One region of the Eikenella sp. genome, then DNA from elsewhere that is predicted to be linked to it. Evidence: riboswitches for the same ligand, from Rfam matches in the RefSeq annotation. Region 1 holds a riboswitch; the other holds the start of a gene.

The links. Region 1 has a riboswitch for thiamine pyrophosphate ahead of ACO6EE_RS03855 (EamA family transporter). Riboswitches for the same ligand answer to the same signal wherever they lie in the genome.
Region 2: another riboswitch for thiamine pyrophosphate. It lies ahead of cytX (putative hydroxymethylpyrimidine transporter CytX); the one in region 1 lies ahead of ACO6EE_RS03855 (EamA family transporter).

Annotation. Positions count from the first base shown of each region.
Region 1 is NZ_DBHKXY010000024.1:67,244-71,527, forward strand. Features, by position in the region: gene aroQ (type II 3-dehydroquinate dehydratase) at 1-23, opposite strand, end outside; gene ACO6EE_RS03840 (HP1242/YdcH family protein) at 278-502, opposite strand; gene ACO6EE_RS03845 (uracil-DNA glycosylase family protein) at 643-1,227, shown strand; gene ACO6EE_RS03850 (hypothetical protein) at 1,427-1,879, shown strand; TPP riboswitch at 2,069-2,163, shown strand; gene ACO6EE_RS03855 (EamA family transporter) at 2,376-2,687, shown strand; gene ACO6EE_RS03860 (DMT family transporter) at 2,690-3,313, shown strand; gene trpB (tryptophan synthase subunit beta) at 3,410-4,284, shown strand, end outside.
Region 2 is NZ_DBHKXY010000031.1:11,719-16,002, forward strand. Features, by position in the region: gene ACO6EE_RS05055 (aromatic amino acid transporter) at 1-186, shown strand, start outside; gene cytX (putative hydroxymethylpyrimidine transporter CytX) at 321-1,532, opposite strand; partial or broken gene ACO6EE_RS05065 (IS5/IS1182 family transposase) at 1,564-1,679, shown strand; TPP riboswitch at 1,802-1,896, opposite strand; gene ACO6EE_RS05070 (hypothetical protein) at 2,301-2,864, opposite strand; gene ruvX (Holliday junction resolvase RuvX) at 3,006-3,452, opposite strand; gene ACO6EE_RS05080 (YqgE/AlgH family protein) at 3,445-3,993, opposite strand; gene ACO6EE_RS05085 (hypothetical protein) at 4,106-4,284, opposite strand, start outside.

The DNA.
Region 1 (4,284 bases):
ATAACGAGGATGGCGGGTTTCATGCTGGGAGGCAGTTTAAATTCGGTTGAAATGAATAATTGCGTCTGAAAACGCAGTTTGCCGCTGGCAGGCAAGATGCACATTTTCAGCGATAGTGGGGGAAATGTCCAGTTTTTGTATTTATCTGTATGGAAACGGCAGAGTTTGTTAAGCGGCAGCTTCGGCCGTATTTAAAGCAGTAAAGGCTACCTGAAACGCAGCGCAGCTAAGTTCTGCGAAGCCAAACTTTCAGGTAGCCTTCTGAGCCTGTTTTTAATCAGGCCTTATTTTTGTCGTGCTGTTTCAGGATTTGATAGAGCTGGTCTTTCAGATGCAGCTTCTGTTTTTTCAGCACTTCCACTTCGTCCAAATTGCCGGTAACCGGGTTTTTGGCCATATTGGCGATTTTTTCGTCCAGCTCGTTGTGTTCGTCAAACAGACGGGCAAAGCGTTTGTCGGATTGTTTGAGCTGGCTGATGAGGTCGCGATATTCTGGGAACATTATTTTCTCGCTTTCGAGTGGGTAAGGGTTGAACAAACTTTTATCTTGGTTCTACTTTATCATAGCCGGCGGGAAAAATCGAACGGCTCCCACTTTTATTCGCTTTATAATGAAGCTCCCAAAATTATTGCACTGCCGCCATGCCCGAAATCGAAAGCCACCCCTTTCCCGCCCTGCTGCCGCCCGAAGCCACCGTGATGATGATGGGCACCTTCCCGCCCAAGGCGGAAAAGCACGCCATGCAGTTTCACTATCCCAATTTCATCAACGACATGTGGCGCGTGTACGGGTTGGTGTTCTTCAACGATGCCGCGCATTTTCAAAAAATCGGCGAGAAAGCGTTTGACGCGGAAAAAATCAAAGCCTTCCTGCATGAGCGCGGCATCGCTTCCTGCCCCACCGTGCTCAAGGCCGTGCGCGAGCAAGACAATGCCGCCGACCAATTCCTGCGCGTGGTGGAAACCGTGGATTTGCCCGCCGTGCTCGCCCGGCTGCCGCGCTGCCGCCATATATGCACCACCGGCGGCAAGGCTACCGAAGTGCTGCTCTCCCTGCTGCCCGATGGGCCGAAAATGCCGAAAACCGGCGAAACGCTGCCCTTCACTTTGGCAGGACGGAATCTCACCCTCACCCGCCTGCCTTCCACCTCACGTGCGTATCCGCTGAGTTTGCAGAAAAAGGCGGCAGCGTACCGGGCGTTTTTCGAGATGGCGGGATTGGTGTAGTTTTCAGGTAGCCTTTATAAAGTGGCTTGAGGCTACCTGAAAATTGGAAGGACGGCAGGCGTAGTTTGGTTTGGACTGCAAGCCTTGGAGCAGTATTCTATTTATCTGCTCCGATATTTGGGTCATGCCTGCAGTTAAGCTAATCTACTTTTTCCGATGTATTCACAGATGAGGCTATTTGATTAAATAGACTTGAATTATGAACAACATATGTGACATTTATATAAAAGAAAAATTTAATCGGAATTATCTGAAATTTCTTGAGTTATTGGATATAAATTTTAGTTATCAAGAAAATGTTTTATACACCGGATATTTAGGCGTATGTATTCACAGGATAAAGCTGATTCCTATCACAAAAATGATTAGAGATGAGAAAATATCAGTATGGAATGTTCCTATTGAATATAGAGACATGTCTCACATCTCAAAAAGTAAAGCTATTGATATTGCTATGGAATATATAAAAAACAACAACCTCATCATTCCTGACAATCTAGAATGCGCTATATTTGATCCATTAAGGTGGATATTCTCCACTTCCGATGGAGAGAGAGTAGGCGGATCGATATCGGTTGATAAGCTAGATGGGCATATTTGGACTTTGGATGAGAGTGATATATATGCGTATGACTACAATAATATGTTTTGAAATAATGATAATACGAGCATAGTTTTTCAAGTAGCCTTATATCAAGGGTAACTTGAGGCTACCTGAAAATTGAAAAGGTTTGGCACTTCAAACGGCTGTGTGCAACTCTACCCTACTCAAATATGCAGCAGCAATACAGCCAGGCTCGCCACGCCATAGCAGCGGATTGGGAATTCCACTATAATCCGCCCCCTTGAGTCGGGGTGCTGCCTTGTGCGGCTGAGAACATACCCGTTGCACCTGAACCGGTTAATGCCGGCGGAGGGAACTCGCGGCCGGTTTGGGCGGGATGCTGCCCGGTTTGATTGGCCGCAGGCGGCAGAACGGATTCTGCCGCGGCAACGGGATGATGCGCTCCGATTTATCGGGGCGTTTTTTGTTGCCTGCCGTCCTGAGCATGGCATGCAATCTTCGCCAGTAAGCAACTGTGTTTTCGTGATAAATATTTTTCAGGTAGCCTTCCGCTGGCGGCGGGCTGTTGCAAGAGGATGAAACCATGCGTTTCCGTATTTGGCAGGCAAACGGCCTGCCGCACCCGTATGTGATGCTGTTTTTGGCACCGGCGTTCTGGGCCACGAGCAATGTGGCGGGCAAGCTGGGCAAGGCTTGGCTTTCGCCTTATGAGTTTACGTTTTGGCGCTGGGTGCTGGCGGCCTTGCTGCTTTCGTGGCTGTTCCGCGCGCGGATTCGGGAGGATCTGCCTGCGCTCAAACCGCGTGCGTTGTGGCTGTTGCTGGTGGGCGGCAGCGGGTTGCGCTGTTCAATATTGTGCTCTACAGCGCGTTTGCGCGCGGGGCGTCGGTGGTGAATGTGTCGATTATCACGGCGCTGATTCCGGTGATGGTGTTGCTTGCGGAGGTGCTGTTTTGGCGCAAGCGGGCGCATTGGCTGCAATGGCTGGGGGTGGGGCTGTCGTTTGCGGGCGTGGTGTGGGTGGTGGGCCGGGGTAATCCGGCCGCGCTGCTGGAAACGGGTTTGTCGCAAGGGGATGCGCTGGCGCTGGTGACTTCCTTGATTTATGCGGGCTATTCGCTGGCGCTGCGCGCTGCGCCGAAGGTGCACTGGGCGAGCCTGCTGTGGGCGATGTGTGTGGCGGCGGTGGTGGTAAGCGCGCCGTTTTATGTGTGGGAAGGGGTGGAGAAGGGCTTCCGAATGCCGCCGTGGCAGGCTTGGCTGCTGCTGCTTTATGTTTCTGTGTTTATTGCGATTTTGTCCAAGCTGTTTTATATGGAAAGCGTGATTGCGATTGGCGCGGGGCGGGCGGCGCTCACGATGAACCTGCTGCCGGTGTTCGGCGCGCTGGTGGGCGCGGCGGCCTTTCCAGACGAGCGGCTGGGCGGCTATGTGCTCACGGCCTTAATCTTGGTGGCGGCGGGGATTGCGGCTTCGGAATGGGGCGCGGCGAGAAAACGGGCTTTGGAAAGCGCGGGATAAGCGGTTAGAATGGAGTCCTTGATATTCATGAAGGCTACCTGAAACGGGTTTGGCATTTTCAGGTAGCCTTTCTACCCCATTACTAAAGGACGAACCATGCAAAACTACCAAGCACCCGACGAGCGTGGCTTTTTCGGCGAACACGGCGGCCTGTATGTGGCCGAAACGCTCATTCCCGCCCTGCAAGAATTGGCAGCGGCCTACCAAGCAGCGAAAAACGACCCGTCGTTTTGGGAAGAGTTCCACCGCGATTTGAAACACTACGTCGGCCGGCCCAGCCCCGTTTACCATGCCGCGCGATTGTCCGAGCATTTGGGCGGTGCGCAAATCTGGTTGAAGCGCGAAGACTTGAACCACACTGGCGCACATAAGGTAAACAACACCATCGGTCAGGCATTGCTTGCCCGCCGCATGGGCAAAAAACGCGTCATCGCCGAAACCGGCGCGGGTCAGCACGGCGTGGCTTCTGCCACCGTCGCCGCCCGCTTCGGCATGACTTGTGACGTGTACATGGGCGCGGACGACATCCAGCGCCAAATGCCCAACGTGTTCCGCATGAAATTATTGGGCGCGAACGTGGTCAGCGTGGACAGCGGCAGCCGCACGCTGAAAGACGCGATGAACGAAGCCATGCGCGAATGGGTCGCCCGCGTGGACGATACGTTCTACATCATCGGCACCGCCGCCGGCCCCGCGCCGTATCCCGAAATGGTGCGCGATTTCCAATGCGTTATCGGCAACGAAGCCAAAGAACAAATGCAGGCTGCTATCGGCCGCCAGCCTGATGTTGCCGTAGCCTGCGTGGGCGGCGGCTCGAACGCCATCGGACTGTTTCACCCGTATATCGGCGAAGAAAACGTGCGCCTCGTCGGCGTGGAAGCCGGCGGTTTGGGCGTGGACACCCCCGACCACGCCGCGCCGATTACCAGCAAAGCCCCTATCGGCGTATTGCACGGCTTCCGCAGCTACCT
Region 2 (4,284 bases), on a different contig from region 1:
ACCGTGTGGACGGCATTCGTGCCCGCCCTGCTGCTCTACGCCTGCCGCAAAAAATTCGGCGAAGGCAAAGGCTACCGCGTATATGGCGGAAAATGGCTGATGGCTTGGGTGTTCTTCTTCGGCCTGGCCAACGTGGCCGCCCAAATCCTCAGCCGCGCCAATATCCTGCCCGTGTTCAATGGCTGATACCCGCCAAAAATTTCAGGTAGCCTTCGGATAGCGGCTACCTGAAAAATGGTGGAGAACAGACTTTCCTCCATCTACAACAAAACGAAAGGCTACCTGAAATTTTTCAGGTAGCCTTTTGCTCTTGGTTCTGCTTAACTTTCGTGCACTGCCGCCCCGTCCGACGCCGGCAGCAACTTACGCACCAGCAGCGTCAGCGCAAACGTGGCCGCAATCACCGGCAGCGTGGTGCCCAGCGGCGGCTGCCATTGCAGCATCAGGCGGTAGAACACAAAACCCGCCAGCCACAAAGCCAAGCTCACCCAATCCACTTCCCCCGAAGCCGGCTTGCGTTTCAGCACAAAATAATCCGCAATCTGCACCGCAATCATCGGCGCAAACACCGAGCCGATAAAATACAGAAACCCTTCAAAGCGGCTCACATCAAACACCAGCGCCAGCAGCGTGCCCAGCAGCGTAACCGCCGCCGCCACCGCCACTTCACCAAAACGGCTGCTGATGCTGTTGAAGCTCACCCCGGCCGAATACGCATCCAAAAACGTCGTGCTCACCGTAGACAACACCACCACCAAAACCCCGGCCGCGCCCAGCCCGGCATATTGCAGCATCGGCGCGATTTCGCTCTGACCGGCAAACAACGCCGCTGCCAGCCCGATAGCATACATCCACGAGCTGGTGCAGAAATAAGCCAGCGTAGCCGAAAGCGTGGCTGCCCGCGCCTTGGCTGCGCGGCGGGTGTAGTCCGACACCAGCGGCAGCCACGACAGCGGCATCACCGCCGCCAGCTCCACCGCCAGCCCGAAACTCATCGCCTCCACATCTGCCTGCCCGGCTGCCGCCGGCTCGCCGGAGGCTACCTGAACACTCAACCACAGCGTCAGTGCAAACAGCGTCCCCATCGACACAAAATTGATTTTGCTGAAATTCCGCATCCCAATACGCAGCCACAGCAAAATCAGCGCACCGATAATCACGCTCCAGCCTATCTGCGCACCGCTCCAGCCTGCCGTGAGCGCCGCCGCAGCCTGCGCCCCGGTGAAAATCATAATCGCCGTCCAACCCACCAGCTGCACCACGTTGGCTGCCGAAAACAGCAGCGAGCCGCGCCGGCCGAAGGAAAGCTGTACCGTTTCCATCGCACTGCGCCCCGTTTGCGCGCCAATCAGCCCGGCCAGATAAAACAGCACCCCGCCGATCACATGGCCAATCGCCACCGCCAAAAGCCCCATGCGCCAACCCAACGGCGCAAACAGCATGCCGGTGAGGATTTCCGCCACCGACACCGCCGCCCCAAACCAAATCACCGCCGAAGCGGTAACCGAAAGTTTATCTGCCTGCTGTTCCATCAAATTGTTTCCTCTATGATATTTAAAAAACTATAGTGGATTAAATTTAAATCAGGACAAGGCGGCGAGCCGCAGACAGTACACGCGTTACGGCAAGGCGAGCCAACGCAGTACTGGTTTAAATTTAATTCACTGTACTCCACCGAGCCGCGTATCAAACGCGCACAAAAAAGCCCGGCATACCAAGCCGGGGCACAATGCAAAGCTGAGAAGAAGCCCATCCGTTCCGGATGGGGGCAAAGCAACCCGAACAGCACACGCCGTCCGCAGCCCTCTGCCAGATAGTTCCCTACGCCGGTACTAACCGGATCAGGTACAACGGGTATCCTCTCAGCCGCCCAAGGCAGCACCCCGACTAATTGGGCGCGATTATACCCCGCCGCCCTGTTTTTTCAAGCCGCCACAGCAAAGGCAGCCGACACGCCAAATGGTTGAATGATTCCAACGACAAAAATGTTTCCACACCCAGCCGTTTCGGTTCAGCAAACGTGCAAATCCAAATGGAAAGAGCACTGCTAAAAAAACAGGGTAATCGAGAGCCGATTGCTGTTTAGCTTCGGAACTATTGAGAAGCAGCCCATATGTTTTCAGGTAGCCTCTTCCCCACCCCAAAGGCTACCTGAAAAACTTCAGCCAACTTTTAACACCCTACCGCAATTCCGCTTTGCAATGCAAACTGTTCCCTGTCCGCCAAAATGCAGCAGCACTCAGCTGAAAAGGCTACCTGAAAGCGGATACAGTACGCTTTCAGGTAGCCTCCCCACATTCCTAACGCCGGCCGCAAGGATGCTGCCGCGCCCTGCCCGGCCGCGTATCGCACAGCGACATACCGCGCAGGCGGCGGGCCGCATCGGTTAGTTCCGCCCGGCTCGGTAAGTGGCGGAAAGCGTATTGCTCCACATAAAGCGCACGTTCGCCCCGCATCGCTTTTATCCAAGTATATTCTGGCCTGCCGCTTTGCGGGTTGCGTTCGCAGGTCATTTGCCAAAAAGCGAAGGGATAGCCGTTTTCCTGCCCCTCGCTCAGATTGATTGTGTTGCCGCCCGGGCAGGCGCGCCGCCAGCCATCCGACACCGCGCGGCGAAAGTCGCTTACCGAGCGGGTGTTGCCGGCGAAGGTTTGCAGGGTAACCATCCGCTCCCAGTTTTGCACTGTCTGTCCTCTCGGCACCAGCTCCACAATCGTCTGCCCGCCCTGCGAAGCCCGATAACCGATTTCAAAACCTGCCGGCGGCGCGCTGAAATAAACGATTTCTTCGCCGCGCTGGGCAGGCTTGGCCAGAGCCACCACGGGCAACAGCACTAATATGGCCAGCCATATGTTTCGTTTCATGTTTTCGTCCTTTTATTGGAGTGGGGATAGATCTAACCAGATGGCTGCGGGCAGCGCACTGCTGCAAAGATTTGCCCACCCGTTGCCAAAAAGGCTACCTGAAACCTTATTCCCGTTTTCAGGTAGCATTTCTTCATGCCATCAACCGTGAAACTCTTCCACCCAGCCGCCTTCAAAGAAACCCTGCAAAATCGCCTGTGCGGCCACTTGGTCGAGTACGGGCTTTTGTTTGCGGCCGCGTAGGCCGGTTTGATTGAGGAGCTCGGTGGCATAGAGCGAGGTGAGCCGCTCGTCTGCCCAATACACGGGCAGACCGAAGCGGCCGTTGAGGCGGTGGCCGAACTTGCGGGCCAAACGGGTCATTTCGTGTTCGCCGCCGTCGGTGGAAAGCGGCAGCCCCACCACGAATTGCACCGGCCGCCATTCGGCCACCAGGGCGGCAATGGCGGCAAATTTTTTGTCGTTGCCCTCGCCGCTGATGGTGGCCAGCGGGTGGGCAATGCCCACTTCGGCGTCGCCCTGCGCCACGCCGATGCGGGTTTCGCCGAAATCGAAGGCCAGCGTGGTGCCGTGTGGGATATTAAGCATGGCCGCCGGTTCGGATGAGTTGTTCGGGTGCAATATTAAGCAGCGACATGGCAGCGTGGTAGCGCTGCTCGTGCGGCATGCCGAATATGATGTGTTCGCTGGCCGGCACGGTGAGCCAGCTGTTTTCTGCCAGCTCGCGCTCGAGCTGGCCGGCACTCCAGCCGGTGTAGCCCATAAACAGCATGGCCTGCTTCACGCTTTGTTCGTCGTGCAGGTGGGGAAGGATGTCGCCGGAGGAGGTGAGCGCAAGGTTGTCGCCCACGATGATGCTGCTCATCCAGTTGCCCGCCGGGCTGTGCAACACAAACCCGCGATCCACCTGCACAGGGCCGCCCAAGAAGATATAGTCGTCAAACAAATGCTGCGGCTCGGCGTGCTGCTGGGCAGACAGAATCTGCCGCAACGGCAGCGGCGAGGGCTTGTTGATAATCACGCCCATGCAGCCTTCGGTGGAATAGGAGCAAACATACACCACGCTCTCGGCAAAGAAATTATCCTGCATATCGGGCATGGCGATGAGGAAATGGTTGGTTAAATCCATAATCGGTTTCGGCGTGTGTGGAAATGATTTGATTATATAGTGGTTATGCCCGATTTAATACCGTGCTGTTTTATCTGGGCTGGCAACTTTCAGGTAGCCTCAAAACTGCCCGCTAGCATTCCTCCGCATCCGATATATCTTCAAACCCCACCACATCATCCCCCAAATAATTCACCAAAATCCCATACGGCTCCGCAATCGGAAACACACTTTCCCGATAAACAATGCTCCAACTCTCCGCCCCGCTGCCAAACGCGAATTCAGGGCAAGCAACGCAATCCCGATAATCCA